DNA from 3 places in the Kitasatospora sp. NPDC088346 genome. Region 1 is predicted to be linked to each of the others. Evidence: riboswitches for the same ligand, from Rfam matches in the RefSeq annotation. Region 1 holds a riboswitch; each other region holds the start of a gene.
What was found. Region 1 has a riboswitch for cyclic di-AMP ahead of ACIOFR_RS35470 (M23 family metallopeptidase). Riboswitches for the same ligand answer to the same signal wherever they lie in the genome.

Region 1 (10,201 bases):
CGCCAGGAGGTCATCGGCAGCAGCCGGGAGTCCGGCTTCAGCCGGCCCTCGGCCGGGACCCGCCAGCGCCGCGAGTCCTTGGAGAACAGCTGCTCGTTGCGGGTCAGTTCGAGCAGTTCGGGGTAGCCGAGCACCAGCCAGGCCTCGACGCCCGGCTCCAGCTCGATCGGCGCGACCGGGCCGTGCTGCTCGCGCAGCCGCGCGTACAGGCCGTGCGGGTCGTCGGCGACCGAGGCGCCGTAGAGCTGGGCCGGTCCGCCGGACGGGCCGCCGGCGTGCATCGGGCAGCCGGGCGGCGGCACGGCCGCCTGGGGCTTGGGTGTCGTCATGGCTGGAGCTCCAGTGCGGCGGTGGAGAGCAGGTGGTCCACGAAGTCGATCAGGACGTCGTACGCGGCCTGCCGGTCGCGGGCGTCGCACCGCAGGATCGGCACGTCCGGCAGCAGGTCGAGCGCCGCCCGCAGGTCGTCCTCCGGGTGCTCGGGGGTGTCCGGGAAGACGTTGACGGCGACCGCGAACGGGATCCGCTGCTCCTCCAACTGCCCCAGGACGTCGAAGCTCTCGTCCAGGCGGCGGGTGTCCACCAGGGCGATCGCCCCGAGCGCGCCGCGCGAGAGGTCCTCCCAGAGCGGCCAGAAGCGCTGCTGGCCCGGGGTGCCGAAGAGGTAGAGCGCGAGCTGCGGGTTGAGCGTGATCCGGCCGAAGTCCAGCGCCACGGTGGTGGTGGTCTTGCCGGGCCGCCCGGTGAGGTCGTCCACGCCGACGCCGGCCTCGGTCATGACCTCCTCGGTGCGCAGCGGCGTGATCTCGCTGAGCGCGCCGACCAGCGTGGTCTTGCCGACCCCGAACGGGCCGGTCACCAGGATCTTCACCGCACCCTGGACGGTGGCGGGCAGGTAGCACGGCTCGGCCGTGCCGACGGCGGGCTCAGCGGAGCTGGCGGAGGCCAACGAGCACCTCCTCGAGGAGTGCGGTGGACAGGCGGTCGGTCTGCCGGGCGGGCGGGCGGACCTGGACGGCGCCGAGGTCCCGGAGGTCGTCGACGAGCACCCGGACCACGCTGACCGGCAGGCGCAGGTGGGCGGCGATCTCGGCGACCGACAGCAGGTCGTGGCAGAGCGTCAGGATCCGCTGGTGCTCCCGGTTGAGGTGGTCGCCGGCCAGCAGGTCCGGGTCGAGCCCGGCCGCCGGCAGCGCCTGCACCAGGCTCTCGATGGCGAGCCCCGGCCGGTCGGACCCGCTGCGGCCGCCGGTGATGACGTAGGGCCGGACCGGCCCGCTCACCGGAGGTCCCCGGCCGCCCGCTCGACCCGGGGCGGACTGGTCAGGTGGGTGCCGATCCGCTCCACCAGCACCTGCATCTGGTACGCGACCAGCCCGGCGTCCACCGCCTCGCCGGTCACCACGGCCAGGTGCGCCCCGGCGCCGGCGGCGACCACGAACAGGTAGCCGCCGCCGTACTCGACGACGATCTGCCGGGTGCTGCTGCCGTGCCCGCCGAAGCCCTGGGCCACTCCCCGGGCCAGCGACTGGAGTCCGGAGCAGGCGGCGGCGAGGCGTTCGGCGTCGTCACGGCCGATCTTCTCGCTGCGGCCGATCTCCAGGCCGTCGTTGGACACCACGACGGCGTGCCGGACGTCGGGCACGCCGACGATGTCCGAGAGCAGCCAGCCGAGGTCAGGATTGGTGGTCATGGAAATCTCCGGAGCGCTGGGGAAGTCGGGGGGACGCGGGGGTGGGCTCCACCGGCCCGGTGGACGGGTGGGGAGCGTCGGACGGCCGGTCCTGGCGGGCGGCCGTGCGGCCGCTCGCGGTGCCGGCCTGGAACAGGGCCATGAAGGTCTTGGCCTCCTCGGCGCAGCGCGGGGGCGCGGGGGCGTCCACGGGCTGCGCCGGCCGGGGCGCGGGCTCGCTGCCCCGGCGGTTGGCCCGGCGCGGGAGCGCGCCGGACGAGGGCCGGGCCGTGGCCCGGGGCTGGGCGGGGACCCTGGTCCGGTCCGCGGTGGGGAGTTCCGCGGGTGCGGCGTCGGCCGCCGGGAGGGTCGGCGGGGGTGACGGCAGGGCGGCCGCCGGGGGGTGTGGCGCCGGCGTGGCCGGCAGCGCCGTCGGGACGGCGGCCGGCAGCGGCTCGGTGAGCAGCGCGTTGGGCAGCAGGACGACCACCCGCACGCCGCCGTACGGCGAGGGCGCGGAGCTGAGGGTGACCCGGAAGCCGTACTGCTCGGCGAGCCGGCCGACCGCGGCCAGTCCCAGCTGCGGTACCTCGCCGAGGCGGGAGACCTCCAGGGTGCCGCCGCCGGCGAGCGCGGCGGCGGCCTTCTCGACGGCCTGCTCGGGCATCCCCACGCCGCAGTCGTCGATCTCGACGACGGCGCCGTTGTGGACGGGCATCAGCGTGACGAACACCTGGGTGGAGGGTGGTGAGTAGCGGGTCGCGTTGTCCAGCAGCTCGGCCACGGCGTGGATCAGCGCCTCGGCGGCGGCGCCGACCACGGCGGTCTCGATCCGGCTGCGGACCACCACCCGCTGGAACGGCAGGATGCGGGACTGCGCGCCGCGCACCACGTCCTCCAGGGCGACCGGCTCGGGCCAGTGCCGTCCGGCCCGGGCGCCGCAGAGCACCGCCAGGGTCTGGGCCAGCCTGGCCTGTTGGGCCGCCGCGTGGTCCGCCTTCAGCAGGCCGTCGAGCAGTGCCGGGTCGTCGTGGGTGCGTTCCATGTGGTCCAGGCCGGCCTGCTGGTCGTGGGCCATCACCAGGATGCGCCGGGCGACGCTCAGGAAGGCCCGCCGGGTCGCCGAGTTGAGGTCCTGCTCCTGCTGGACGGCGGCGTTCTCGGCCGAGCGGTGGGCCAGTTCCTGTTCCAGGGCGGCCCGCAGGCGCCCGAGTTCGGTCTCGTGCCCGGCCAGTCGGCCACGCAGGGTCACGGTGACGGCTCGGTACCTCGCGGCCGCCACCAGCCCGAGGAGGGCGAGGACACCGGCTGCTGCTGCGCACCACTGAGTCATCGTCACGCGGCGAATTGTAGGGCGATGATCCTACGTTCGGGTGAACCGAGCGATCGTCAATTGAACTCAATCGGTCAAGCTCTCACAACCGTCACCATCATCCAACTACCTGACGTGAACACATCGGTGCTGGTCACCGGCGCGCCCCGGGCGGCGGATCCGCCGGCGCTCCGGGCGCCACCGCGAGGTGGACCGGCCGGGCACCGGACGGAACGTCCGGATCGCGCCGGGGTCCGCTACCCGTCGGTCGCCGCGTCCGCGGAGATCCGGTGCAGGAGCAGCAGCGCGACGTCGTCCGGACGGGAGTTGCGCTGGGTGACGTTCAGGGTGAGCGACTCGGCCAGGGCCTCCAGGCTGTCCCGGGCGCCGTCGGCGCCCGCACCCGTGCCCTTGCGGGCCCACAGCTCCAGCCCGCAGACCATCCGCCGCACCGACTCGTCGTAGTCCTCGCCGCGCTCCTCGACCAGCCCGTCGGTGTACGCCAGCAGCGTCTCGCCGGCCGCCAGGCCGTGCACGGTCAGCTGGTACGTCCAGCCGGGGGCCACCCCGAGCGGCGGCCCGCCGGGCAGGTCCAGCTCGGCGGCCGAGCCGCCGGAGATCCGGATCGGCGGCGGGTGCCCGGCCCGGGCGCCGCGCAGCGTCCCGGTGGCGGGGTCCAGGGTGAGGTACAGGCAGGTGGCGAACAGGTCGGTGTCCAGCTCGGCGAGCAGCCGGCTGGTCCTGGCCAGTGTGGCGGCCGGGTCGTGCCCGTCGGTGGCGTACGCCCGCAGGCCGCTGCGCAGCTGTCCCATGACGGCGCTGGCCTCGGCGTTGTGCCCCTGGACGTCGCCGATCACCAGGCCGACCGCACCGTCCGGCAGGCGCAGCAGGTCGTACCAGTCGCCGCCGATCTGCATGCCCTCGGTGCCGGGCAGGTAGCGGGCCGCCGAGGCGATGCCGGCCAGCTGCGGCAGGCTGCGCGGCAGCATGGCCCGCTGGAGCTCGGTGGCGCGGTGGTGGTGGATGTCGTAGAGCCTGGCCCGTTCCAGGGACTGCGCGAGGATGCCCGCGAAGGCCGAGTACATGGTGCGGTCCTCGCGGCCGAAGATCCGTGCGGTGTCGAAGGTGATCAGGCAGGAGCCGACCTGCCGGCCGGAGGCGACCAGCGGCAGCACGGCCCAGGCCGAGGGGGTGAGCGGGCCGCCGCCCGGCGCGGGTCCGTCCCCCTCGCTGAACAGCGGGACGGCGCGGGCCAGCGACTGCTCCATGACCCCGGCGGAGAGCTCGTGCAGCCGGTTCAGCTCGCTGCGGTAGGGGCCGCCGTAGACGGCCGGCGAGACCGGCAGCAGCCGGCCCTCGTCGACCAGGTCCAGCACCACGTTGGCCGCGCCGAGGGCCGGCCGGGCTATGTCGGTCAGGGTGGTGGTGACGTCCCGGACGGTGACGGCCCGGGAGAGCGCCCGGGTGAGCGAGAGCAGCAGCACCGAACGCGTCCCGGCCCGGGAGGGGTCGGCCGGCGGCGCGTCGCCCTCCTCCAGGCCGGGGCGCTCCGGGTACGCGGGCCGGTCGCGGGCGGTGAGCAGGCCGGCGATCCGGACCGGGCGCCCGTGCAGGTCGCGCATCACCTCGCCCGACTCGTCCACCCGGGTGACCGTCCCGTCGGCGTGCACGACCCGGTAGTCGAGCCGGTACGGGCCGCCCGCCGCGAGCGCGTCGGCCATGCCGGCCTGAAGGTCGGGGAGGTCCTCGGGGTGCACCACCCGGCTGAGGTCGGGGGCCGGTGCGGTGTCGCCCCCGGTCGGCGGGGGCAGCCCGACGACCTGGTAGGCGAGGCCGTCCCAGGTGGTCTCGCCGGTGACCAGGTCACGTTCGAAGGCACCCGCCCCGGCGGCCCGGACGGCCAGCGAGAGCAGCGGCCGGTCGCCCTCGTAGGCGGCGGTGCGGATCCCCTCCGGCGCCGGGCTCGCGGCCTGGACGTGGTCGATCAGGTGGGAGAGCCGGTGGGCGCACGCCTCGGCGAGGGTCTCCAGGACCTCCACGTCGCGCTGCGGGACGGTGCCGCGGTGCGCCAGCGCCAGCGCGAGCACGCCGATCGGCAGGTCGTCCACGACCAGCGGCAGGACGGCGAGGGCGACCAGGCCGGTGCCGCGCCCGTGGTTGGTGCCGAGGTGCTCGCCGCCGGTCCGCTCGGGGCTGAGCAGGACGGTCTCGCGGCGGCGCAGGGCCAGCGCCGCGGGCAGGTCGCTCGCCGGGTCGACCAGGCCGTAGCGCTCGTGGGCCCAGTCCGGCAGACCCTGCGAGGCGGCCAGCCGGAGCATGCCGTCGGAGTCCAGCAGGTACAGCGCGGAGCCTTCGCCGGTGATCCAGCCCGGGCCCTCGGTGAGCACGGTGGCCAGCAGTTCGGCGGCGCCGGTGCAGCGCAGCAGCAGCCGCACGCAGCGCAGTTCGGTGCGGGTGACGGGGCGCGAAGAGCTCAGGTCCATGGGCTCGACCGGTCCCTTCCGCTCAGTCCGCCGCTGTCCGATGTGAACATCTTATGGACGTCCCGTGTGCCTGTCCGGTTGCGGAGCGGGGCAGGACGGAGCGGTGGTGCCGGGCGGGGCGCTCGCGGCGGTGCGGCTACTGGCCGTCGGACTCGCCGTACGGCTCCTGGGCGACGGCCGGAACGGGCCGCATCGAGCGCAGACCGCGCAGCACGGCGTACGCGCGGGACAGGTGGCCCCGCGGCGGGACGGCCGCCGGACGGCCGGCGCCCGGGCCCGGTGCGGGGCGCTGGGCGGGTACGAGGCCGACGGTGCCGCGGCCGGGCTGCACGGTCCTGGTCATCTGTCCACGTCCTCCGGGATGCCGGTGCGGCACCGCCGGACTGACGGAACGTGGCCGGCCGGGCCTCCGAACGACGGACCGTTCGGGTACCCCGCCAGTGTCACCCGTGGACGGTGACGGAACGGTCTCGAATCCCACCCGAACCTGTACCGGCCACGAGCGGTCCGCCGGCCGCCCCCGTGCCCGGCGGACCGCTCGGGCCGGGAGACGGTTCAGGCCGGGCGACGGCGGGCGGCTCGGATCAGGAGGCGGCTCAGACCGGGAGGCCCGGCAGTCCGTTCAGCCCGTCCACGTCGGGGCTGCCCTCGGAGACCGTGCCGACCAGGTCCACCGGCAGGTCGGGGGCGGTGATGGCGTCGGGCGTCAGGCCCTGCCCGACGGTCGGCGCCGCGTGCGCGCTCGGGGCGGTCAGGGAGGCCACCACACCCACGGCGAGGGAGGCGACGGCGAGCATGCTTCGCTTCTTCATGCCCTGCCCAACGCGGTCGGGCCCTCGAAGGACACGGGTCGGCCCCCTCAGGCCCGCCCGGGCCAGTTGCGCAGCCCTTCGGTCAGGACCCCGGTCACGCGCTGACGGGTCACCGCGAGGTCCTCGGGCAGCTGGAAGCCGCCGCCGGTGGTCAGCGAGGCGAACCCGTGCGCCACCGCCCGCACCGTCCGGGTGGCGTGCACCGCCTCCGCCCCCTCCAGCCCGTAGCCGCGCAGCACCGCCGTGATCACCTCGACCAGCCGGGTGCCCGCTGCGGCCAGGTCCGGGTCGGCGCCGTCGGGTGCCTGCGGCAGCGCCGCGTACCGCTCTGGGTGGCGCACGGCGTACTCGACGTAGGCCGCCACCAGCGCCTCGACGGCCTCGTCGGTGCTGCGCCCGAGCACCGCGGCGGTCAGCCGGTCGGCCAGCTCCTCGGTGACCCGGACGGCGATCAGCCGGCGCAGCTCGGCCAGGCCGCCGGGCACGTGCTTGTAGAGCGAGGGCGTGGCGACCTTCGCACGGGCGGCGACGGCGGCCAGCGTGAGGGCCTCGCCGCCCTGCTCGTCGAGCAGGGCCACGGCGTGGTCCACGACGGCGGCGGGGGTGAGTCCGACCCGGGGCATCAGGCGACCTCGTCCAGGAAGGGGACCAGGGCATCGGCGGTGGCCTGCGGGAATCCCGCCATCGGGTAGTGGCCGCCGCCGTCGATCATCACCTTGCGGGCCTTCAGTGCGGCGGCCTGGCGGTCGGCCACCACCTCCGGCTTCGGGAAGTCCGGGTCCTTGCTGCCCATGATCACCAGGGCCGGGCAGCGCACCGCGGCGGACCAGCCGACCGGCGCGGAGTCCCCGGCCACGTACCCGCGGGCGGCCGCCCGGCGTCCGGGCTCGCGCAGCATCGCGACCAGCCCGGCGCGGTACTCGTCGAAGTCGGCGGGCCGGGCGGTGGGGAAGTAGAGCCGCTGCGCCGCGCCCCACAGTGCCGGGAACCGCACCACCGCCGCGCCGAGGACCCGGACCAGGGCCTTCTGGACGGCGTTCGGCGGGAGGTTCTCGATGAAGGCGTCGATCAGCACGATGCCGGCCACCCGCTCCGGCCGGTCCCCGGCGGCCCTGACCACGGTGGCTCCGGTGTAGGAGTTGCCGACCAGGACGGCCCGCTCGACGCCCAGGTGGTCGAGCAGTGCGAGCACGTCCCCGGCGATCGCGGCGGGGGAGTGGTCGGCGAAGCCGGTGGAGGACTCCCCGAGGCCGCGCAGGTCCATGGTGATCACCCGGCGGCCCGCGGCGGTCAGCAGCGGGACCAGGTGCCGGTAGGCGGTGCGCCTGTCGAGCATGCCGGGGAGCAGGACGACGGGGGTGCCGGTGGCGGTGCCTGCTCCGGTGGCGGAGTCGTCGAAGGCGATCCGGCCGCCGGGGACGTCGACGTACTGGGTGCTGGTGCTGGTCACTGCTGCCTCCTGGAGCTCCTTGGTGGGCGCCCGACCGGTTCGGTGAACCCCTGTAGCTCCAAAGCTAAGGCTAATAGCCTTAGCCGTCAAGGGGTGGCCGCGGCCCTGGGGTAGCGTGCCGCTGGTCGCGCGGCCGGTCCCGCGCCCGTGACCGCCGTGTCCGTGACCACCGAGTCCCTTCGAGCGCGCCAGGAGGCGTCGTGCCCTTCATCAACGTCAAGCAGCTGTCCGGTCGCAGTGACGAGCAGAACGCCGAGATCGCCCGGGCGCTGACCGAGACCTACGCCAGGATCACCGGCGTCGACCCGCAGAACATCTGGGTCGCGGTCGAGGAGGTCCCGGCCACCCACTGGACGGCCGGCGGCGAGACCTTCGCCGCCCGCAGGGCGAAGGCCGCCGCCGAGGGCAGCTGACCCCCGCCCCGACCGGTCGGAACTCAGGCTCCCTCCACCCGGAACGGGTCGTGCTCGGCCAGCAGCTTGTCCAGCCGGGCCTGGTCCACCCGGCTGGTCAGTTCGTCGGCCTCCTGCCGGTCGCGGATCACCTTGGCCAGCGTGAACGCCGAGGTGATCTCGTACAGCAGGCCGACGGCCAGGAAACCGCGCATCCAGGAGTCCACCGGGAGATAGGCGATCCCGGCGGCGAGGGCGGTGGTGGCGAGGGCGAAGGAGATGACGGCCTGGACGAAGTACGCGGCCGTGGTCCTGGACTGCATCTTTGTGCTCATGCCGAAAGGGTCTCCAAGTCCCTTTCCTCGCACATGAGTACGGATACTCAACCGGCCGGTAGCAGTCCGTCACGGGTGCCGTCGCGAAATCGGGCGAACCGCCCTCTGGTCTGCGAACGACCCGTATTTCCTCCGCCCGGGCGCTTGGAATCATGGGGCGCATAGGATTAACTTTCGATAACGCAGCGCGGAACCAAACGCCGTACCCAGACGGCACCGTGCGCCATCGCTCAATCCGCGGGCACGCCTCCACCGGCGGGTCCGCGGAACCGGGGAACCACGTTCCTTGGGGTGAATCGGTCCGGCCCAGGCCAGGCCGTAGGAGACCTTCCTGCTCCGAACCCGTCAGCTAACCCGGTCGGCGAGAGGGAAGGAAAGGAGCACGCCTCAGTGGCGTCGACGCACCCGCTCCACGGCTCGGCTGCAGGCACCCAGCTGCTCGACCACCCGGTGGGCCAGCTCCACCAGGCCGACCAGGGCGACCAGGGCGGCGACCCGGCCCGGCACCGGATGCCCCGTCAGGCCAGGAGCAGCGCACCCCTGCTCGGCGTCACCGCGATGACCGCCGCCCTCGGTGCCACCGGCTTCGCCGCCGCGTCCTCCGCCCAGGCCGCTCCCGCCCCCGCTCCGGCCCCCGTCGTCGCCGCCGACCCCGCCGAGCAGGACGGCGCCGCGACCGCCGACCCGGGCCTGGCCCTCGCCGCCCGGATCCAGCAGCAGGCCGACGGCCGGAGCGCCGCCGAGGAGGCAGCCCGGCTCGCCGCCGCCCAGGAGGCCGAGGCCAGGCACGCCGCCCAGCAGGCCCAGATCCAGGCCCAGGCTTCCGCGCAGGCGCAGGCGCAGGCGCAGGCTTCCGCGCACGCCCAGGCCCAGGCCCAGGCCCAGGCACCGCAGGCCGCGCCGATCGTGCTCGCCCCGCCGGTCACCGGCTACACCCTGAGCGCGCACTACGGGCAGTCCGGCTCGTACTGGTCGCACCTGCACACCGGGCTCGACTTCGCGGCCCAGACCGGCGCCCCGGTCACCGCCGTCGCCGCCGGCACCGTCACCTCGGCCGGCTGGTCCGGCGCCTACGGCTACCGGGTCATCCAGACCCTGCCGGACGGCACCGAGGTCTGGTACTGCCACCTGTCCCGGATCGCCACCGCCGACGGCCCGGTCGTCCCCGGCACCGTGCTCGGCGCGGTCGGCGCCACCGGCAACGTCACCAGCCCGCACCTGCACCTGGAGGTCCGCCCCGACGGTGGCGCCCCCGTCGACCCGCTCGCCTGGATGCAGGCGCGCGGCCTCAATCCGTAGGCTCCCCGGCGGCCGGGGCCTGGTCCGCCAGGTACGCCTCGATCTCCTCGGTGCCCGGCTCCGGCGCCAGGTCCGGGTACTCCTCGACCAGCAGCGCGGGCAGGCCGGGCACCGTCCACTCCCCGTACAGTCGCAGCGCCTCGCGGGCCACCGCCGCCTCGAAGTCCTCGAAGTCCCCGGAGAGCTCCTCGGGCATCGGCCGGCCCAGCGCGGTCAGCTCGGCCAGGTTGCGGTAGCTGCGCTGCATCAGGCCCTGCTCCAGCAGCAGCCGCGCGCCGTCCGTCGCCATCCCGACCATCAGCAGCCGGGTCGGCCCCCAACCGCCGTCCCGCTCCTCCGGGTCCAGGTCCGGCACCGCCGCGAACGCCTCAAGACGCTGCTCCTGCGTCAGCTCCCGGAAGGCGTCCAGCCAGGCCCGGACCGCCTCCCGGTCGGCGGTGTCCACC
Region 2 (10,201 bases), on a different contig from region 1:
GGGCCCTGGCCGCGGCGCACCAGCGAGTACGCCATTCGCGAGGAGCCGTAGATGTTGGCGTTCATCGCGGACAGCAGCGCGATCAGCACCACCACGTTCATCAGCTGGCCGGATCCGGTGATGCCGATCCGGTCCAGCACCGCGACGTACGGGCCGGGCTTGACCACCGACGGGTCGTTCCACGGCACCAGGGTCACGATGACCGCCATCGAGCCGACGTAGAACAGGGCGATCCGCCACATCGCGGTGCGGACGGCGGTGGCCACGCTGCGCCGGGGGTCCTCGGACTCGGCCGCCGCGATGGTCACCGTCTCCAGGCCGCCGTACGCGAACACCGAGGCCAGCAGGCCGGTGATCAGGCCGGTGGTGCCGTGCGGGAAGAAGCCTCCGCTGCCGGTCAGGTTAGCGGTGCCGGGGGACGAAGTCCCGGGCAGCACACCGGTGATGGCGAGCACCCCGATGACCAGGAAGGCCGCGATGGCGGTCACCTTCACGGCCGCGAACCAGAACTCGAACTCGCCGAAGTTCTTCACGGCGGCCAGGTTGGTGGCGCAGAAGAAGCTCATGAAGACGGCGACCCAGATCCAGGACGGCACCCCGGGCAGCCAGCTGCCCATGATCCCGGCGGCGCCGATCGCCTCGGCGCCGACCCCGACGCACAGCAGGGTCCAGAACAGCCAGCCGACGGTGAGCCCGGCCCAGGGGCCGATCTCCCGGTCGGCGTGCACCGAGAAGGAGCCGCTGGCGGGGTGGGCGGCGGACATCTCGCCGAGCATCCGCATCACCAGCATCACCAGCAGGCCGGAGATGGCGAAGGCCAGCACGATCGAGGGGCCGGCGGCCGCGATGCCCGCGCCCGAGCCGACGAAGAGGCCGGCGCCGATCACGCCGCCGAGCGCGATCATCGAGAGGTGGCGCGGCTTGAGGCCGTGCGAGAGCTGGCCGTCGGCGGCCGGGGTGCCGGCGGCCGGCGGGGCGGCGGTGGTGGTCGTGACGGGGGAGGCGACAGGATCGTCGGACCGCTCCAGGGAGGGCGGCTGCGTGGGGGTCGACATCGGGTCGGATCCAGACTGTTCGGATAGCGGAGACTCCGGACCACTATTCGGTATGGCGGCGGACCGGCCAAGGTGCGCGCCGAAACGGCCGCCATCCGGACGCTGTTGTGACCGAAAGTGAACGCCTGATTGCGCAGATGTGTCCGAATCAGGCTGGATCCGACAAGCGAGGCCCTGACGGTTTGTCGGTTGCCGACGCCGGTCCGACCCCTTCCCAGCGCGTAGGTTCACAACTGTTCACCTGACCCGACGTGCCCGAACGGAAGATCCAGCCCATGGCCAGCGCCACCGCCACCTCCGCACCGTCCGCCGCCGTCCTCGCCGACCTGCTGCCGGGCGCGACGACCCGACTCGGGGCACAGGCCCGCGAACTGGCCCTGGTGGCCGGCGGCGCCGCGTTCACCGGGCTCGCCGCGCAGCTCTCCGTCACCGTCCCCGGCTCCCCGGTGCCGGTCACCGGCCAGACCTTCGCCGCCCTGCTGGTCGGCACCGCGCTGGGCACCCGCCGCGGAGTCGCCTCGCTCGGCCTCTACCTGCTCGCCGGCATGGCGGGCCTGCCCTGGTTCGCCCAGGCCAGCTCCGGCTGGGCCATGCCCAGCCTCGGCTACGTCATCGGCTTCGTCCTCGCCGCTGGCCTCACCGGCGCCCTCGCCCGCCGGGGCGCCGACCGCAGCCCGCTGCGCACCGCCGCCGCGATGGTCCTCGGCAACCTGGCGATCTACGCCGTCGGCGTCCCCTACCTCGCCGTCGCCCTGCACGTCCCGCTCGCCCGCGCCGCCGAACTCGGCCTCTACCCCTACCTGGTGGGCGACGCCCTCAAGGCCGTCCTGGCGATGGGCGCCCTCCCGCTGACCTGGAAGCTCCTGGGCCGCCGCGGCTGATCGGGGCACCGGGCCGGGTCGGCTGCCGACCCGGCCCCCGCCGCGTGCCACACTCATACCCATGCGCGTGTACCTGGGCTCCGACCATGCCGGATACGAACTGAAGAACCACCTTGTCGAGTGGCTCAAGGGGGCCGGCCACGAGCCGGTCGACTGCGGGCCGCACATCTACGACGCGGAGGACGACTACCCGCCGTTCTGCCTGCGCGCCGCCGAGCGCACCGCCGCCGACGCCGAGGCCCTCGGCGTCGTCATCGGCGGCTCCGGAAACGGCGAGGCGATCGCCGCCAACAAGGTCAAGGGCGTCCGTGCGGCGCTGGCCTGGAGCGAGCAGACCGCCGCCCTCGGCCGGGAGCACAACAACGCCAACGTGATCAGCGTCGGCGGCCGGATGCACACCCTCGACGAGGCCACCAAGTTCGTCGAGATCTTCCTCAACACCCCCTACAGCGGCGAGGCCCGGCACACCCGCCGGATCGAGATGCTGAGCGAGTACGAGACCACCGGCGAGCTCCCCCCGATCCCGGCCCACCACCCCCAGGGCTGATCCGGCTCCACCCGACCCGCTCCACCCCTGTTCCGTCCCACCCTCGACCGCTGCCGCACGGGCCGTCAGAACCCGTGCGGCAGCCAGGGCGCCAGGTCCGAGGCGAACGCCCGCGAGGCGTCCGCGAGCGCACCCTCGCGCAGCTCGGTCACCCGGCCCGCCGCCGCGAGCGCCGCGAGCGTCACCCCGCCGAGGTAGGCCGAGCCCAGCGTCCGCACGTCCAGGGACAGTTCGGCCGGCCGGTCGGTGCGCTCACAGCTCGTCCCCTTGCCCGGGCCGTCGCTCCGCAGCCGCCGGCGTCCGGTGTTCCACGGGCAGAACCCGTCCGCCACCTCCAGCACCACGTCCAACGGCGTGGCGTAACCGCGCTGCGCGAGCGCCGCGTCGACGTCGACCAGCCGGACGAACAGCGCGTCCTGCACCCGGGGCTCCAGCCGGCGGGGGTCGGAGGCGAGGTGCAGCAACGGGTCGTCGACCGGCCGGTTCGGGGCGGTCACCCGCTCCGTCAGGTCCAGCTCCAGCAGGTAGGACCAGAGCGCGGCGTACACCTGCGGGGACAGCGCGTCGACGTCGCGCACCCGGACCGAGCCCGCCGCGTTCTCTTTGACCCAGGCGCTCTTCACCGCGTACCGGGCGTACCCCAGCAGCCGGCCGCTGCCGCGCTCCTCGGCGAGCACGCACTGCAGCGCGGAGTGGCCGTCGCGCGAGCCGGGGGCGTCCAGCAGCGGCACCCGCTCCCACCCGGGCCCGCGCTCCAGCATCCCGGGGCGGCGCGGCACCAGGCTCGCGTACAACTCCTCGCAGGCGGGGCCGGCGGCCACCGGATCGGCCAGCCGCAGCCGCAGCGCCGGGGCTCCGGCCGCCGCCGGGACGTCCACGGCGACCCGGCCGCGCGGCGCGGTCACCGCCATCCGCCAGCTCCCCACGCCGTAACCGAACCGCCCGTAGATGGCCGGTTCGGACGCGGTCAGCACGGCGAGCGACTCACCCCGCGCCCGGACGTCGTCGAGCTGGCGCCGCATCAGCGCGGTGAGCGCCCCGCGCCGGCGGTGGGTCGGCAGCACCCCGACCATGGTCACGCCCGCGGTCGGCAGCACCGCGCCGCCGGGCACCGCCATCCGGAAGCTGAACGCGGCGGCGCCACCGACGATCCCGTTCCCCTCGCAGACGGCCAGCGAACGGTCGACCTCGGTCAGCCGCCGCCACAGTGCCCGTTCCTCCGGCTGCTCCTGCTCACCGCCGAACGCGGTCTCCAGCGTGCCGTACCAGCCGTCCCACTCCTCGGCGGTCAGCAGGCGGACGGTCAGGAACGAGGACGCGCGCGTGTCGGCTGTCATGGGCCCACAGCTACCAGCTCATCGGTACGAGCGCGACCGACTTTTGCGACATGTCCGGTCGAATGCGGTCACCGCCGCAGCCGTCCGAAACGGTGGCGCGCACCCGCCCCGCACCCGCCCCGACCACCGGCGCAGCGGCCGGGACGGCGGCCGAAAGGCACCGGGCCGCGGCCCGGCCGCACCCGCCGGCACCGTCCACCCCGTCGACGCCGGGCGCGAGCGGTGGATAAGGTCGGACCTCATGGCTGGCAGCAAGCCGGGCGCACCGCCCCAGACGACTGCGACGGGCCCGGCCGCAACGGCAGCCGCGGAGCCGGTCGCGGCCCTCCTGCGCGCCAGTCTCCTGCGGGCCCGGCGCCGGGTGCGCCGCGCAGGCGTCGACTACTTCCGCGGCGACGGTGCCGACTGGCTCGCCTTCGCCGCCTTCCTGCTCGCCATCCCGCTGCTGGTGCTGCTGAACGTCTGGATCCCGGCCTGGGCACCGCCCACCGCCCTCGTCCTGCCGATCCTGGCCGGCGCCATGCTGCTGCGCCCCGGCACCCTGGTCCTGCTCTACGGCGCCGCCGCGCTCGGCCTGTCCACCGAGTCCCTGATCCACACCGGCGAGCGGGTCGCCAGCAACCACCCCGAGGAGTACGTCTACGGGGTGACCCCCGGAGCCGCCCTGGTGGTCGGCGCGGTCGGCGTGGCCGGGCTGCTGGTCGCCCAGTTCCGAAGCCGGGTCGGAGTGCCCTGGCGCGGCGGCGGTTCGATGCTGTTCGACCTGCGCGAGCGGATCCGGGTCCAGGGCCGGGTCCCGGCCCTGCCCGAGGGCTGGCACGTCGACCTGGCGCTGCGCCCGGCCGGCGGCCAGTCCTTCTCCGGGGACTTCGTGGTCGCCGCCCGGACCGGCCCCGGCCGCCGCGTGCTGGAGGCCGTCCTGGCGGACGTCTCCGGCAAGGGCATGGACGCCGGCTCGCGGGCCCTGCTGCTCTCCGGCGCGTTCGGCGGCCTGCTCGGCTCGCTGCCGGCCCACGACTTCCTCCCCGCCGCCAACGGCTACCTGCTCCGCCAGGACTGGGACGAGGGCTTCGCCACCGCCGTCCACCTCGTCCTCGACCTCGACACCGGCGAGTACGAGCTGCTCTCGGCCGGCCACCTGCCCGGAATGCAGCGGCTCGCCGGCGCCGGCCGCTGGGAGGTCCAGGAGGCCGAGGGGCCGCTGCTCGGGGTCTACGACGGCGCCAAGTTCGACGGCGTCCGCGGACGGCTCGGCCACGGCGACGTCCTGCTGCTGTGCACCGACGGCATGGTCGAGGTGCCCGGCCGCGACCTGACCGAGGGCATGGACCGGCTGATGGGCGAGGCCGACCGGCTGGTGGCCGGCGCCCAGCTCGGCGCCGGCAGCCGCGGTGCGGCGGGCCGGCTGATCGAGACGGTCGCCAAGGACGTCAACGACGACCGGGCGGTCCTGCTGATCTGGCGGCAGTGAGCCGACAGCAGGTGAGCCGTGAGCCGTGGGCCGTGAGCAGGTGGGAGCGGGCAGCAGGGGTCGGGCCGGCACGCGGCCTCGCGGCGGTGACCCCGGGCTGTCAATCGAGAGTGGTGATCTTCGGCCATTCCTGACACCCGACCGCCCGGCCGGACGGTGCCCGGTCGGCCCGCAGGTCTGCGGTGATCGGCCGGGTGCGGCGGCTTCCGCCGGTACTTCGCGGGCGCTCGGCCGGCCCCTGCCGACAGCCCGTCAGAAGTCCTCCGCTAGGGTCGCGGACGGCGGAAACTCGTCCCACATGGCGGGATCTTGGGCGCAGGCTTCCGGCCAGACCTTTACGGAGTCCGCACGAGCGACCACACTGAGTCCGGGTGGGCTGGTCGAGACTCGGGGGATTGGGGGCGAATCGTGCGTCACGCGGCTATGGTCGGGCGGCTGCGGAGGCCCTCGTGGCGCTCCGGTCGCGGCGGGACGACCCGTCCGCCAGGGACCGTCCGGTTCCACCCCGCGCCCCGCCACGAAATGAGGAAGTGAATCCGGGTGGCCTTCTCCGTCTCCGCGCTGGTGTTGTTCGGCATCATCGTCGTCATCTTCATCCGTAACAAGCAGCTGAAGACCAGCCACGCGATCATCGCGGCGCTGTTCGGCTTCATGGTGAGCCAGTCGACGGCTGCCAAGCCGATCCAGGACTTCCTCACCCAGCTCGCCTCGACGATCTCCTCCGTCGCGGGCTGACCCCACCAGGGTCCGTCCTGGGGACCGGTCGGCCGCTGCGCCGTCCGGTGCTCTGTCCTGCCCTCGCGCAGGACCGGACGGACGAGCTGCGCCGGCGGGTCAGCCGCGCCGCGCCCCGGGGCGACGCCAGCGGTCGAGCAGCCTCGGGCGCCGGCCCGTGACCGCCCCGCGCACGGCCCCGGCGCCGTGCGGTGCCGCCGCCGCGGGCCGCTCGACGGGTTCCGACGGATCGGCCGACTCGGCCACCAGCAGGATGAACAGCCGTGCCCAGCACAGCCGTTCACCGCGCGGCCAGTCCAGTGTGCGCAGCGCGGCCGAGGCCCGGTCGGAGACGACGCCGTTCACCCGGACCTCGGCGACGTCCTCGCCCACCCGGCCGCCGAGGAACAGCTTCACACCGTTCACCTGCGGTCCGGTCAGCTCCTGGCGCAGCGCGTCCGCCAGCGCCGGCAGTGGCTGGTGGTCCTCCAGCCAGTCCGCCAGTCGGCGTGATCCGAAGCCGAACACCGCGGCCGGGCCCTGCACCGCCTGCCAGCCGGGCAACTCGGCCGACCGGTAACGGTCGCCGAACTCACCCCGACTGTCCAGCAGTTCGACCACGGCGGTGGCCGTGGTGGTGGCCCACATCCGGACGGCGTTGTCGAGCTGCTCCTCCTCGGTGCGGCCGAGCCCGGCCGCGCAGTCCCACACCACCGGGCCGTCGGCCCGGCCCAGCTGCAGCACGTAGCCGAGGTCGACGTGGCCCGTTCCGCCGTCGCCGGGGTGCTCCCGTACCGCCACGGCCGTGGTGCCCGGCCCGCGCAGCAGCTCGCCGTCGACCGTGAACGCCTGCCCGAAGCGCGTCATTTCGCGGATCACGCTGCGCTGTATGACGTCCAGTCGGTGCTGCGGGCGCACGGGCCGGCTCCTTGCTCAACGGTGAGGGGATCGAACGCGTGTGAGGCTATCGGCCGCCGCCCGGTCGCGGGAAACCAGCGCACACCTGGCGCCGTCTCAGCTCCGCCGGGGCCGGGGGCCGGGATGCTCCTCGGCGGCGCCGCCCGGGTCGTGGCCGGGGGGCGTGCGGGGGTGCCGCGGTCTGCGACCGCGCAGGCCTTCGACAGCTGCATGGGTGGCTCATGCTCGTGACAGTGGGCGTCGGGGCGGGTGACGCGAGTCACCTTCGATTCCACAGCGGCCACCGGGGGGTGACCCGGCGGTCGCGGGCGGTGAAATCCGGTACTCGCCGTGCGTGCCCACGTGCCCGGAGTGAGCGTTCCGGCTGCGGTCGGCCCATGGGTCACAGCGGAGCGTGACCTTCGGCCCAAGTGATCTTATGTCCGTTTCGCTCCTTACGCACCGTCACTTGCTCCGTACACGGTTCATGGGTTTTGCTTCGTGACCTGCCCGGCAAACGTCGGGCAGGGCCACCGGGTGGAACGCCGAGTCCTGCCGCTGCCCGGGGCCGACGCACACCATCCGTGCACGGCAGGAGCGGGGGACCCAGGTAAGTGCCGTTCCGGAATCTTCCGGGCCGGCTTGGGGTGAAGCCGTGTCTTTTTCACGGCCGGGCGATCTCCCGTCCGAACCCGACAGCTCACCTCGTAGGCGTCGGAGAGGAACCGCTCAATGTCCGCTCAGGGCAAGCACCGTCGTCCCCGTCTGTCCCGACTGACCCGCATCGCCGTCGCCACCGGTGTCGTCACCGCCGCCGTCGCGCTCCCGGCGACCGCCGCCTCGGCCCACGGCACCTCCGCCGACGCCCACGGCGCCGTCTCCGCCCCGGCCCCGGCCGCCGCTCCGGCCGCCCCGGCCGCCGAGCAGGCCCCCGCCGACCACAGCTACCAGGTCGTCCACGGCGACAGCCTCTCCAAGATCGCCGACGCCCACCACGTCGACGGCGGCTGGCAGAAGCTGTACCAGGACAACCGTCAGGTCGTCGGCGACAACCCGAACCTGATCCACCCGGGCCAGAAGCTGACCCTCGGCGGCCAGGCCGCCCCGCAGGCCGACACCTCCAAGGCCTCCCGCTCCGAGCACCGCGCCCCGGTCACCCCGGCCCCCGCGGCCGAGGCCGCCAAGCCGGCCGCCAAGCCCGCCGCCCCGAAGCCGGCCGCCCCCAAGCCGGCCGCCCCGAAGACCGAGGCCCCCGCGGCCCCGGCCGCCTCGGCCCCCGCTGCCACCTCGGGCTACGTCGCCCCGGTCAGCGGCCCGATCGGCACCCCGTACCACCAGGCCGGCTCGGCCTGGTCCAGCGGCTACCACACCGGCGTCGACTTCGTCGTCGGCACCGGCACCTCGATCAAGGCCATTGCGGCCGGCACCGTGGTCTCCGCCGGCAACGGCGGCGCCTACGGCAACGAGATCGTCATCAAGCACGCCGACGGCAAGTACTCCCAGTACGCCCACCTGTCCTCGATCGGCGTCCAGGTCGGCCAGACCGTGACCGCCGGCCAGCAGATCGGCCTCTCGGGCGCCACCGGCAACGTGTCCGGCCCGCACCTCCACTTCGAGATCCGCACCGGCCCGGCCTACGGCTCCGACATCGACCCGGTGGCCTACCTGGCCGCCCACGGCGTCAAGGTCTGATCCGGACCACCCCGCCGTACCCGCCGGAGGCCCGGCCCGGGACACCCGTCCCCGGCCGGGCCTCCGGCACACCCGCACCCAGACGCCGGCACGGTACGGACCCCGGCGAATCTGGAGCCCAAATCGGCTGCGGGCGAGCCGAGTTCTATGCTCGTGGCCATGCGTAAGGGAGCGTTGACTCGAGAATCCGTCCTCCAGGCCATCGACGAACACGACGCCGTCGGGCAGGACGCGTTCCTGGCCACCTACGGCTACCTGCCGGCCCGCGACTACCTTCTCGTCCACGAGGCCAAGGAGTACGACTCCAAGGCCATCGCCGGCGTCGCGCACCGGTTTGAGTACGGGCGACCTTGCTCCCGGATGAGTTCCACGGGGGTGTCCGGCAGGCAGTGGCGTGGCTCTCCCGAGCCGGGTTCACGGTGAAGTCCGTCCGCAACCCAGACTGGGCCTGGGACGAGCTCGTTCTCGCGTGTGCCATCACGGCCGACAACGGGTGGCGGGCCATGGGGGCGACGGACAGGCGGGTCATCGAGCTCTCCGGACTGCTGCAACTTCTGCCGATCCACGAGCAGAGCTCGCGAAGCGACACCTTCCGCAACCCCAACGGCGTGGCACGCAAGACGGTGGACCTGGCCACTCACCACCCGGACTACACCGGGAAGCCGACGAACGGCGGTGCGCGAGACCTGGCGGTCCTCAAGGCATTCTTGGAGAGCCCGCTGGAGATGGCCGCGGCTGCGCAGCTCATCCGTGCCGGCCTGCTGAGCGGTGAGCTGCGCGAGTTCCTCCCACCGGACGTGCCGGAGGATTTCGACGCGCCGGAGGGACGACTCCTCCTCCGCCAGCACCTCGCCCGCGAGCGCAACGCGGGACTGCGGGCCAAGAAAATTACATCGGTGCTGCGGGCTGGCGGCCGCCTCGCCTGCGAGGTCTGCGACTTCGACTTCGGACTGGCCTACGGGGAGCGCGGCGCGGGGTACATCGAGTGTCACCACGTGATTCCGCTCCACGTGGCCGGTGCGGGGCGGACCAAGCTCGTCGATTTGGCCCTGATCTGCGCCAACTGCCACCGCATGGTGCACCGGCAGGCGCCGTGGCCGACCCCGCACGAGCTCCGGGCTCTGATGGCCCGAGTCCGCTCGGCGTCGGCCGGCTGACGGTTGGCGCTCTGCGGGTTTTGGCGTCAGCCCTCCGGGATCCACCGCTCGCGGTGCTGGCGTACGTAGCGCAGGTCGATCCGGTGCCGCGGGTGTGTCCGTAGGGGAGCGATCTCCTGGTGGGTCAGCCCGTCGACGACCTGCAAGGCATCGGTCAGGTAGCGGGCTCCGTTGTCGAAGAGCACGTGGCAGTTGGGGCAGAGGCAGAGCACGTTCTCGATGATGTCCGGCCCGGAGTGCGGACGGCCGAGGGCCTGGATGTGGGCGCCCTCGCTGTAGCTGGATCCCCCGGGGACCGCCAGGGCGAGTCCGCAGAGCTGGCACTGCCCGCCGTGCCACTGCTTCACCTGCTGGATGACGGCGCTGCTGCGGACGGACCGCTGGACCGTGAAGGTGCGGGTGGGGACCGGCTGATGGGGAAGGTCACCGTGGAACGGCACCACGTCCTCG
Region 3 (10,201 bases), on a different contig from region 1:
TGGTCGCCGTCCTGGCGCCCGGGTTCGAACCCGGCTACGGCGGCGGCGACCTCGCCCTCGGCAGTACGGGCGCCACCTGGCTGCTGGCCGCCACCGCCTCGGCGGCGGCGCCGCTGTCGTACGCGACCTTCCAGGGCGACTACAGCCGCTACATGTCCGGCCGCCGCGGCGACCGGCCGGTGCTGCTGTGGGCGGGGACGAGCATGTTCCTCACCTGCGTGGCCGCCCTGCTGGTCGGCGCGTACGTGACGACCTTCTTCCCCACCGACCCGCTCTGGCTGCAGGGCCTGACCGACGCCGTGCCGGGCTGGAGCGTCCCGGTGATCGTGGTGTTCGGCCTGGTCGGCACCCTCCCGCAGGGCGGGCTGTGCCTGTACGCGGCCGGGCTCTCGGTCAACTCTCTGTTCTGGCGCACCTCGCGGGCCACCGCCACCCTCGCGGTCGCGGTGCCCTCGATCCTGGCGCTCTACCTCGGCGCGGTGGTGTACGACGCGATGGACTCGATGTCCGCGTTCGTCTCGCTGCTGCTCACCGCGGTGGCGCCGTGGGCGGCCGTCCTGACCGTCGGCTACCTGTTCCACCGGGGCCGGTACCACCCGGCGGAACTCGCCCCGGACGGCGCGCCGGCGGGCCGCTACTGGTACACCGGGGGGCTCAACCCGCGAGCGGTGGCGGCCTTCGTCACCGGTGGCGTGCTGGGCGTGCTCTGGGTCAACAACCCGCTGTACGTAGGCCCGCTGGCCGAGCTGACGGCGGGCGTCGACCTCAGCCTGCCGGTCTCGTTCGGCGCCGCGGCCCTCGTCCACACGGCGCTGTGCCTGCTGTGGCCGGAGCCGGACGGCCCCGTCGGCGCGGCCGGGACGGTCGGCGCGGCCGGCCCCCGGCCCGCGGCGGGGGAGGTGCTCAGCCCCGCGGCGCCGCCACCGGCGCGGCAGGAGCCGGAACCGACTCCCGGCGCTGGGCCGGGACGACCTCGCTGATCGCCTCGCCGACCAGCGCCAGCAGTTCGGCCAGCGGTTCGAGGTGGTCGGGCAGGTCGGCGAGCGCCACGATGCGCTCGCCGTCCGGTCCGGCCACCGCGAACAGGTCGATCGGGCCGAGGTGCTTGCGGGCGGTCTCCACCAGCGCGGCGACGTCGCTGGGCTGGTGGACGTCCGCGCTCACCCCGACCACCGGGCAGCCGGGCCGGTCCAGCTCGGTGGCCAGGTCCTCGGCCACCCCGGGGTGGAGATCCGCGATCAGCAGACCGGCCGCGCCCGCGGCGGCGAAACGGCGCGCGAGGTCGGACCCCGACCCGCCGCCGAGCACCGCGATGACCACCACTGCCCCGCTTACCCGCATGGCCTGCTCCTCCTTGAGCGAACCGCGTGGACCGCACCGCACAGCGGCCCGTACACGTATTCGGAGGATCGTAGGCACGCAGCGACCCTCCGCAACAGGGATTCCCCCTCAGGTGACCAGACTCACGCCCGCACAGGCAAAGGTTACGGTCATGACATGCCGGAATCCGTCGAGTCCATCCAGCCCGAGCTCTTCACGTGGGAGTTCGCCGCCGATCCCTACCCCGCGTACGCCTGGCTGCGCGAGCACGCCCCCGTGCACCGCACCACGCTGCCCAGCGGGGTGGACGCCTGGCTGGTGACCCGGTACGCGGACGCCCGGCAGGCGCTCGCCGACAGCAGGCTCTCCAAGAACCCCGCGCACCACAGCGGGCAGGGCCACCGCAGCGGCCGGGTCGGCATCCCGGGCGAGCGGCAGGCGGACCTGATGACCCACCTGCTGAACATCGACCCGCCGGACCACACCCGGCTGCGCCGTCTGGTGTCCAAGGCCTTCACCCCGCGCCGGGTCGCCGAGTTCGAGCCCCGGGTCCAGCAGCTGACCGACCGGCTGATCGACGGGTTCGCGGCCCGCGGCTCGGCCGACCTGATCCACGAGTTCGCCTTCCCCCTCCCCATCTACGCCATCTGCGACCTGCTCGGCGTCCCGGCCGAGGACCAGGACGACTTCCGGGACTGGGCCGGGATGATGATCCGGCACGGCCGGGGCCCGCGCGGCGGCGTCGCCCGGGCGGTCAAGAAGATGCGCTCGTACCTGCTGGACCTGATCCACCGCAAGCGGGCCGACCTGGGCGACGACCTGATCTCCGGCCTGATCCGGGCGAGCGACCACGGCGAGCACCTGACCGAGAACGAGGCCGCGGCGATGGCCTTCATCCTGCTCTTCGCCGGCTTCGAGACCACCGTCAACCTGATCGGCAACGGCCTGTACGCCCTGCTCGGGCACCCGGAGCAGCGGGCCCTGCTGCAGGAGTCCGTCCGGCGCGGCGAGAGCGCGCTGATGGACACCGCGGTGGAGGAGCTGCTCCGCTACGACGGACCGGTCGAGCTGGCGACCTGGCGGTTCGCCACCAGCCCGCTCAGCATCGGCGGGGTGGACATCCCGGTCGGCGACCCGGTCCTGGTGGTGCTCGCCGCGGCCGACCGCGACCCGGCACGCTTCGCGGCGGAGAACACCCTCGACCTCGCCCGCCGGGACAACCCGCACCTGGGCTTCGGCCACGGCATCCACTACTGCATCGGCGCCCCGCTGGCCCGGCTGGAAGGCCGGCTCGCCATCGGCACCCTGCTGACCCGTCTGCCCGACCTCCGGCTCGACGCGGAGCCGGACGCGCTGCGCTGGCGCGGCGGTCTGATCATGCGGGGCCTGCGTGAACTTCCGGTCGTATTCGACCCCGCCGGGCCGTCGATCCGGGCATGACATTCCCCCATTCGGAAGCATGCTGACGGCCTGTCGTTCCGATCGGCCGGAAATCGGCTGTTTCCAGCCCGGAAGTCTCCGGGAAGGTGTTTCGGCTGTCCGGAAACAGCTCGGACGGGCGAGCGGGACACGCGGCGCGGCGTGTCCCGAGGGCCTTTCGGGGGTCGACTGAATGCCTATCAACCCGGACATACCGGGATGGTTGGTCGACGATCCATGACGGTGCGTAATTTATGCGTGATGTTGGCGATATGAGCTTGTGATTGACCGACAGATCTGTCTAATCTCCGTGGAGCCCGCAGCCGTGGGCCCCGAACGCGGAACGCCGAATCCTGTCCGCCGCGCCCGGGAAAACCGAACCAGACCCTGGACAGGGGCGGGGGACCCAGGTTTGTTGCCGTCCCCAACGGCTAGGGGTGAAGCCGCCGGTGCGGCAGCAGGAACCCCCTCCTGCTGCCGCCGAGGCGGACGGGCCAACCTCCCGGTCCGAACCCGACAGCTCACCTCGCAGGCGTGCGGAGAGGAATCCTCATGCTGTTCACCGGAACGGGCCGTCACCGTCGCAGGACCCAGGCCGAGAAGGTCATCGCCGCCGCGGGCGTGGCCGGAGTGGGCCTGGCCCTGCCGCTGCTCACCGCCGGCGGCGCGCACGCCGCACCCGTGTCGACCTGGGACCGGGTCGCGCAGTGCGAGAGCGGGGGGAACTGGGGGATCAACACCGGCAACGGTTTCTACGGCGGGCTGCAGTTCACGCCCAGCACCTGGAAGTCGTTCGGCGGCACGCAGTACGCCGCGCAGGCCAACCAGGCCTCCAAGGGCCAGCAGATCGCCGTCGCCGAGCGGGTGCTGGCCTCGCAGGGGCCCGGCGCCTGGCCGGTCTGCTCGGTCAGGGCGGGGCTCACCAAGGGCGGCGCGGCCGCACAGGTGGACACCGACGACGCGGACGGGGACTCCGCCCGCGGCTCGACGCCGGCCAAGTCGGGCCGCAAACCCTCCACGCCGAAGGCCACGCGGCCCGCCGCACCCAGGGAGGCGGTGCCGCAGGCCGCCGCCGTCGAGCAGGACGACTCCGCCGAGGAGTCCGGCGACACCTACACCGTGCACCCGGGTGACACCCTGTCCGCCATCGCCGACGCCCGGCGCCTGGCCGGCGGCTGGCAGCGGCTCTACCAGGCCAACCAGGCCGTGATCGGCGCCGACCCGGACCTGATCGAGCCCGGTCAGGTGCTCCGGCTCGGCTGACCGGCACCGGACGGCAGGCCGTCCCGTTCGGGGCGGGGCGGCCTGTTTTGTGGGCATTCAGGTGAACTACCGGCCGGTAGCCGGGTCACACGGTGAGACGGGGCCACGGTCTGCGCGGCCCCGGCGCCGCGTGCGGTTAGGCTCTGGTCGTAACGACAACACATCCCGCTTCCGCAAGGAGATGCCTCGTGCCGTCCATTGATGTCGTCGTAGCCCGTGAGATTCTCGACTCGCGCGGCAACCCCACGGTCGAGGTCGAGGTCGGGCTCGACGACGGCAGCACGGGGCGTGCCGCCGTCCCGTCCGGTGCCTCCACCGGCGCCTTCGAGGCGCTCGAACTGCGCGACGGCGACAAGAACCGCTACTTCGGCAAGGGCGTCGAGAAGGCCGTTCTCGCCGTCATCGAGCAGATCGGCCCGGAGCTGGTCGGCTACGACGCCACCGAGCAGCGCCTGATCGACCAGGCCATGCTCGACCTGGACGCCACCCCGGACAAGTCCTCGCTCGGCGCCAACGCGATCCTCGGTGTCTCCCTCGCCGTCGCGCACGCCGCCTCGGAGGCCTCCGACCTGCCGCTGTTCCGCTACCTGGGCGGCCCGAACGCGCACGTCCTGCCGGTCCCGATGATGAACATCCTCAACGGCGGCTCGCACGCGGACTCCAACGTGGACATCCAGGAGTTCATGATCGCCCCGATCGGCGCGGAGTCCTTCTCCGAGGCCGTCCGCTGGGGCGTCGAGGTCTACCACACGCTCAAGGGCGTGCTGAAGGAGCGCGGCCTGTCCACCGGCCTCGGCGACGAGGGCGGCTTCGCGCCGAACCTGGACTCCAACCGCGAGGCGCTCGACCTCATCACCGAGGCCATCAAGAAGGCCGGCTACACCCCGGGCAAGGACATCGCGCTCGCCCTGGACGTCGCCGCCTCCGAGTTCCACCAGGACGGCTCGTACCAGTTCGAGGGCAAGGCGATCTCCTCCGCCGAGCTCATCGACTACTACGCCGAGCTGGTCGCCGCGTACCCGCTGGTCTCCATCGAGGACCCGCTGGACGAGTCGGACTGGGACGGCTGGAAGGCCATGACCGACAAGCTCGGCGACAAGGTGCAGCTGGTCGGCGACGACCTGTTCGTCACCAACCCGGAGCGCCTGCGCCGCGGCATCGAGTCCGGCACCGCCAACGCGCTGCTGGTGAAGGTCAACCAGATCGGCTCGCTGACCGAGACCCTGGACGCCGTCGAGCTGGCCCAGCGCAACGGCTACCGCTGCATGATGTCGCACCGCTCCGGCGAGACCGAGGACGTCACCATCGCCGACCTCGCCGTCGCCACCAACTGCGGCCAGATCAAGACCGGCGCCCCGGCCCGCTCCGAGCGCGTCGCCAAGTACAACCAGCTGCTGCGCATCGAGGAGATCCTCGACGACGCCGCCGAGTACGCGGGCCGCGGCGCGTTCCCGCGCTTCAAGTCCGAAGGCTGAGCCTGACACACGGCCGTTGCACCTGGGCCCCGGTCCCCACCCCGTAGGGTGGGTGCCGGGGCCCCGGCGTGCAGGGCCCGCTCACCACGGGGAGGGGCAGGAGATGGCCAGGTGGAGGATTCCGGGGCTCGCGACGCGGCCGCGGTTCACCAGCCGGGCCACCGTCCTGGTGCTCGTCCTGTGCTCGCTGGTGGCGATACTCGCCTACCCCGCCCGGCAGTTCATCGCCCAGCGCTCCGAGGTCGCCGAGCAGCGGGCGCGGGCCGAGCAGGTCCGGCAGCAGGTCGAGCAGCTCACCCGGGACCGGGCCCGCTGGCAGGACCCGGAGTACGTGAAGGCGCAGGCGCGGGAGCGGCTGCACTACGCGCAGCCGGGCGAGACGCCGTTCGTGTCGGTGGACCCGTCCCCCTCCGCGACCGTGAAGTCCTCGTCGGCCGGTGCGGCCCCCGCAGCCCAGGCGAAACCCCTCAAGCCGTGGTACGCCGGATTCTGGGAGTCGGTCGACCGGGCCGACACCGTCGCACCCCCGACCGGATCCGCCCCCAGCGGCGAAGGCCACCCGAACCCCCGCCCCTCATCGAAGACAGACCGCTGATGACCACTGAGCACACTCCCGTCGCCGACTCCGACGTCGCCGCCATCGCCGCCCAGCTCGGACGCGTCCCGCGCGGCCTGCGCGGCGTCGCCCACCGCTGCCCCTGCGGCAACCCGGACGTCGTCGAGACCGCCCCGCGGCTGCCCGACGGCACCCCGTTCCCCACCCTCTACTACCTGACCTGCCCCAAGGCCGCCTCGCTGATCGGCACCCTGGAGGCGGACGGCGTGATGAAGGACCAGACGGCCCGGCTGGCCGAGGACCCGGAGCTGGCCGCCGCCTACCGGGCGGCCCACGAGGACTACATCGCCCGGCGGGACGCGATCGAGGTGCTGGAGAACTTCCCCAGCGCCGGTGGCATGCCGGACCGGGTGAAGTGCCTGCACGTGCTGGTCGGCCACTCGCTGGCGGCCGGTCCCGGGGTCAACCCGCTCGGCGACGAGGCGATCGGCATGCTGGAGGACTGGTGGGCCAAGGGCCCGTGCGTCTCCCCGGCCGAGGTGGCGGAGAGCGCCGCCACCGTCGCCGAGCAGCACGCCGCCGCGGACGACCACGCCGCCGTGATCGCGGCCAAGGAGCAGAAGGCCGCCGAGCGCGCCGCCAAGCGTGCCAGGGCGGAGGAAGAGGGCCAGTGACCGTCACCAGGGTCGCCGCGATCGACTGCGGCACCAACTCGATCCGGCTGCTGATCGCCGACCTCGACCCGGAGACCGGTGAGATTACCGACCTCGACCGGCGGATGGTCATCAACCGGCTCGGCCAGGGCGTGGACAGCACCGGCCGGCTGGCGCCCGAAGCGCTGGAGCGCACCTTCGCGGCCTGCCGCACGTACGCGGAGCTGATCACCGGGCACGGCGTCGGCCCGGACCGGATCCGGCTGACGGCCACCAGTGCCTCGCGGGACGCCGAGAACGCCGAGGAGTTCACCCGGGGCGTGCGGGAGATCCTGGGCGTGGAGCCCGAGGTCATCTCCGGCGAGGAGGAGGCCCACCTGTCCTTCCTCGGCGCCACCAAGGAACTGTCCGGCACCGACCTGGCCACCCCCTACCTGGTCTTCGACCTGGGCGGGGGCTCCACCGAGTTCGTGCTCGGCGCCGAGGAGGTGCAGGCGGCCCGCTCGGTCGACATCGGCTGCGTCCGGATGACCGAGCGGCACTTCGCCGGCTCCGAGCTGCCGACCCTGGGTCAGATCTCCCGGGCCAGGACGGACATCAGGGCCGCCCTGGACCTGGCCGCCGAGACCGTCCAGCTGGACTCCGCCGCCACCCTGGTCGGCGTGGCGGGCACCGTCACCACGGTCGCCGGGATCGTGCTGGAGCTGCCGGCGTACGACTCCGAGCGGATCCACCACTCCCGCCTCACCCTGGAGCAGGTCCGCGAGGTGGCCGGCCGGCTGCTGACCGCGACCCACGCCGAGCGCGCCGCGATCCCGGTGATGCACCCGGGCCGGGTGGACGTGATCGCGGCCGGCGCCATGGTGCTGCTGGAGATCATGGAGCGCACGGGCGCCGCCGAACTGGTGGTCAGCGAGCACGACATCCTGGACGGGATCGCCTGGAGTATCGCCCCCTGACCCCGCTCACCCCTTACCGAATCGGCCCCGGGACGGCTTCCGCCGCCCCGGGGCCGAGGTCTGTGGGCCGTCCCGCGAGAAAGTTCGTGAATTTCTTCACATGGCGATCCAGCCTTTCGATGCACCTGCGTGCCCGCAACGTCCGATATGCGGGACCGAAGGCCGCCCAGGCTGATCTCCCCGTGGATCCCAGGCAGCGCCTGCGGCTGGGCGATGGAATCGAAATGCCGCCCGGGAACCCGGGCCGGTCCGGGATCGTTGCTGCTCAGCGAGGCCGTTGCCCGCGCCGCGCTCACGGTGCGTCGGGTCGGCCCGTGAGGGCACCCACCGGGCCCCCGATTGTGGCCGCGCAGTGTAGCAGAGGGTGTCCAGAGGTCTGTGACGGGCCTCACGAAGGGTGCTCCGGGCGGGGGTGGATACTTTCGGATATGAGCACCACGGAGCGTCCTCGCATCCTCATTGTCGGCGGTGGTTACGTCGGCCTGTATGCCGCGATGCGCATCCTCAAGAAGATGCGTTATGGCGAAGCGACCGTCACGGTCGTCGACCCGCGGCCGTACATGACGTACCTGCCCTTCCTCCCCGAGGCGGCCGGCGGCAACGTCGCGCCCCGCAACCTCGTCGCCCCGCTGCGCAGCGCCCTCAAGAAGGCGGAGGTGCTCACCGGTGCGGTCACCGGTGTGGACCACGCCCGCAAGGTCGCCACCATCCAGCCCGCGGCCGGCGACTCGTACGAGCTGCCCTTCGAGTACCTGGTCGTCGCGACCGGCTCGGTCTCCCGCACCTTCCCGATCCCCGGCCTCGCCGAGCACGGCATCGGCATGAAGACGGTCGAGGAGGCGATCAGCCTCCGCAACCACGTCATGGCGCAGCTGGACAAGGCCGAGTCCACCACGGACGAGGCGGTCCGCCGCAAGGCGCTGACCTTCGTGGTGATCGGCGGTGGCTTCGCCGGCGTCGAGACCATCGCCGAGGTCGAGGACATGGCCCGCGACGCGGCGAAGATCTACAAGACCGTCAGCCGCGAGGACATGCGTTTCATCCTCGTCGAGGCGGCCAACCGGATCCTCCCCGAGATGGGCCCGGACCTCGGTCTGTGGACCAAGGAGAAGCTCGAAGAGCGCAACATCGAGATCTACATCGAGACCTCGATGGACTCCTGCGTCGACCAGCACGTCGTGCTGAAGAACGGCGTCGAGGCGGACGCCTCCACCATCGTGTGGACGGCCGGCGTGAAGCCGAACCCGGTGCTGGCCAACTTCGGCCTGCCGCTGGGCCCGCGCGGCCACGTGGACACCGCCCCGACCCTCCAGGTCAAGGGCTTCGACTACGTCTGGTCGGCCGGCGACAACGCCCAGGTGCCGGACCTCGCCGTCGGCGAGGGTGCCTGGTGCCCGCCGAACGCCCAGCACGCGGTCCGTCAGGCGATCGTGCTCGGTGACAACGTCATCTCCGGCATGCGCGGCTTCCCGCAAGCCGAGTACAAGCACAAGAACCTCGGTGCGGTCGCCGGTCTCGGCCTGCACAAGGGCGTGGCGATCCTCTTCGGCAAGTACAAGCTGAAGGGCCGTCCGGCCTGGTGGTTCCACCGCCTGTACCACGGCAGCCGGGTGCCGACCATGAACCGCAAGATCCGGGTCTTCACCGACTGGACGCTGGCGATGTTCCTCAAGCGGGAGACCGTCGGCCTCGCCGAGATGGAGAAGCCGTTCGTGGCCTTCCAGGAGGCCGCCGGACCGGCTCCCAAGATCGTGGCCCAGGCCGCTCCGGCCGAGAAGGAGCTGGCGACCAGCAAGTAGCGACCAGATCCGGGCGCGTGGACGCCCGGGTACGAGTCGGAGGCTCTCCGCCCGGCAACGTCGCCGGACCACGACCTCCGTGGTGCTCAGCCGGCAGTGCGACCGGGCGGAGTACAGAAGTTCCGAGAAGTTCCAGTGAGGCGAAAGGCCCCCGGTCGAACCCCACCCTCCGTGGGGGTCCGACCGGGGGCCTTCCCGTTGTGCCCGTCCGGTCAGTCGGTCTTGATGCTGGTCAGGATGTCCAGCCGGGCGGCCCGGCGGGCCGGCCAGATGGCGGCGACCATGCCGGTCAGTCCGGCCAGGGCCAGGAAGACCAGCATCCGGCCGTAGGGGACCACGGTGGTCAGGCCCGGCAGGTCGGAGGCCAGCGTGCGGGTGGTGGCCCAGGCCAGGAAGCAGCCGAGCAGGACGCCGATCACCGCGCCGAACAGCGAGATCACCACCGACTCCAGCCGGACCATCCGCTTGATCCCGCCGCGGTCCAGGCCGATCGCCCGCAGCATGCCGATCTCGCGCTTGCGCTCGAACACCGACATCGCCAGCGTGTTGACCACACCGAGCACGGCGACCAGGACGGACATCGCCAGCAGGCCGTACATCATGTTCAGCGCGAACGAGATGATCCGGCTGAACTCGTCCTGCATGTCCTGCTTGCTCTTGACCTCGATCACCGGGTTGCTGCCGGTGGCCTCCTTGACGGACTGCTTGAGCGCGGCCGTCGCGCCGTCGGCGCCCTTCACCAGGACCTCGCTGACGT

Region 2: another riboswitch for cyclic di-AMP. It lies ahead of ACIOFR_RS00220 (peptidoglycan DD-metalloendopeptidase family protein); the one in region 1 lies ahead of ACIOFR_RS35470 (M23 family metallopeptidase).
Region 3: another riboswitch for cyclic di-AMP. It lies ahead of ACIOFR_RS07840 (transglycosylase family protein); the one in region 1 lies ahead of ACIOFR_RS35470 (M23 family metallopeptidase).

Annotation. Positions count from the first base shown of each region.
Region 1 covers NZ_JBIURH010000050.1:19,667-29,867, forward strand. The annotation lists gene ACIOFR_RS35410 (cytochrome P450) at 1-329, opposite strand, end outside; gene ACIOFR_RS35415 (GTP-binding protein) at 326-949, opposite strand; gene ACIOFR_RS35420 (DUF742 domain-containing protein) at 927-1,283, opposite strand; gene ACIOFR_RS35425 (roadblock/LC7 domain-containing protein) at 1,280-1,693, opposite strand; gene ACIOFR_RS35430 (ATP-binding protein) at 1,677-3,005, opposite strand; gene ACIOFR_RS35435 (SpoIIE family protein phosphatase) at 3,242-5,467, opposite strand; gene ACIOFR_RS35440 (hypothetical protein) at 5,604-5,810, opposite strand; gene ACIOFR_RS35445 (hypothetical protein) at 6,064-6,279, opposite strand; gene ACIOFR_RS35450 (TetR/AcrR family transcriptional regulator) at 6,327-6,902, opposite strand; gene ACIOFR_RS35455 (alpha/beta fold hydrolase) at 6,902-7,729, opposite strand; gene ACIOFR_RS35460 (4-oxalocrotonate tautomerase family protein) at 7,930-8,142, shown strand; gene ACIOFR_RS35465 (YiaA/YiaB family inner membrane protein) at 8,166-8,456, opposite strand; cyclic di-AMP (ydaO/yuaA leader) riboswitch at 8,674-8,835, shown strand; gene ACIOFR_RS35470 (M23 family metallopeptidase) at 8,847-9,755, shown strand; gene ACIOFR_RS35475 (hypothetical protein) at 9,745-10,201, opposite strand, start outside.
Region 2 covers NZ_JBIURH010000001.1:46,304-56,504, forward strand. The annotation lists gene ACIOFR_RS00185 (amino acid permease) at 1-1,055, opposite strand, end outside; gene ACIOFR_RS00190 (biotin transporter BioY) at 1,331-1,936, shown strand; gene ACIOFR_RS00195 (ribose-5-phosphate isomerase) at 1,998-2,483, shown strand; gene ACIOFR_RS00200 (GNAT family N-acetyltransferase) at 2,549-3,820, opposite strand; gene ACIOFR_RS00205 (PP2C family protein-serine/threonine phosphatase) at 4,062-5,291, shown strand; gene ACIOFR_RS00210 (hypothetical protein) at 5,832-6,026, shown strand; gene ACIOFR_RS00215 (DUF6348 family protein) at 6,126-6,923, opposite strand; cyclic di-AMP (ydaO/yuaA leader) riboswitch at 7,469-7,629, shown strand; gene ACIOFR_RS00220 (peptidoglycan DD-metalloendopeptidase family protein) at 7,635-8,594, shown strand; gene ACIOFR_RS00225 (hypothetical protein) at 8,769-9,017, shown strand; gene ACIOFR_RS00230 (HNH endonuclease) at 9,098-9,751, shown strand; gene ACIOFR_RS00235 (YDG/SRA domain-containing protein) at 9,778-10,201, opposite strand, start outside.
Region 3 covers NZ_JBIURH010000004.1:2,099-12,299, reverse strand. The annotation lists gene ACIOFR_RS07855 (purine-cytosine permease family protein) at 1-980, shown strand, start outside; gene ACIOFR_RS07850 (SDR family NAD(P)-dependent oxidoreductase) at 904-1,341, opposite strand; gene ACIOFR_RS07845 (cytochrome P450) at 1,498-2,760, shown strand; cyclic di-AMP (ydaO/yuaA leader) riboswitch at 3,108-3,288, shown strand; gene ACIOFR_RS07840 (transglycosylase family protein) at 3,292-4,002, shown strand; gene eno (phosphopyruvate hydratase) at 4,191-5,477, shown strand; gene ACIOFR_RS07830 (septum formation initiator family protein) at 5,581-6,072, shown strand; gene ACIOFR_RS07825 (DUF501 domain-containing protein) at 6,072-6,707, shown strand; gene ACIOFR_RS07820 (exopolyphosphatase) at 6,704-7,645, shown strand; gene ACIOFR_RS07815 (NAD(P)/FAD-dependent oxidoreductase) at 8,074-9,444, shown strand; gene ACIOFR_RS07810 (ABC transporter permease) at 9,657-10,201, opposite strand, start outside.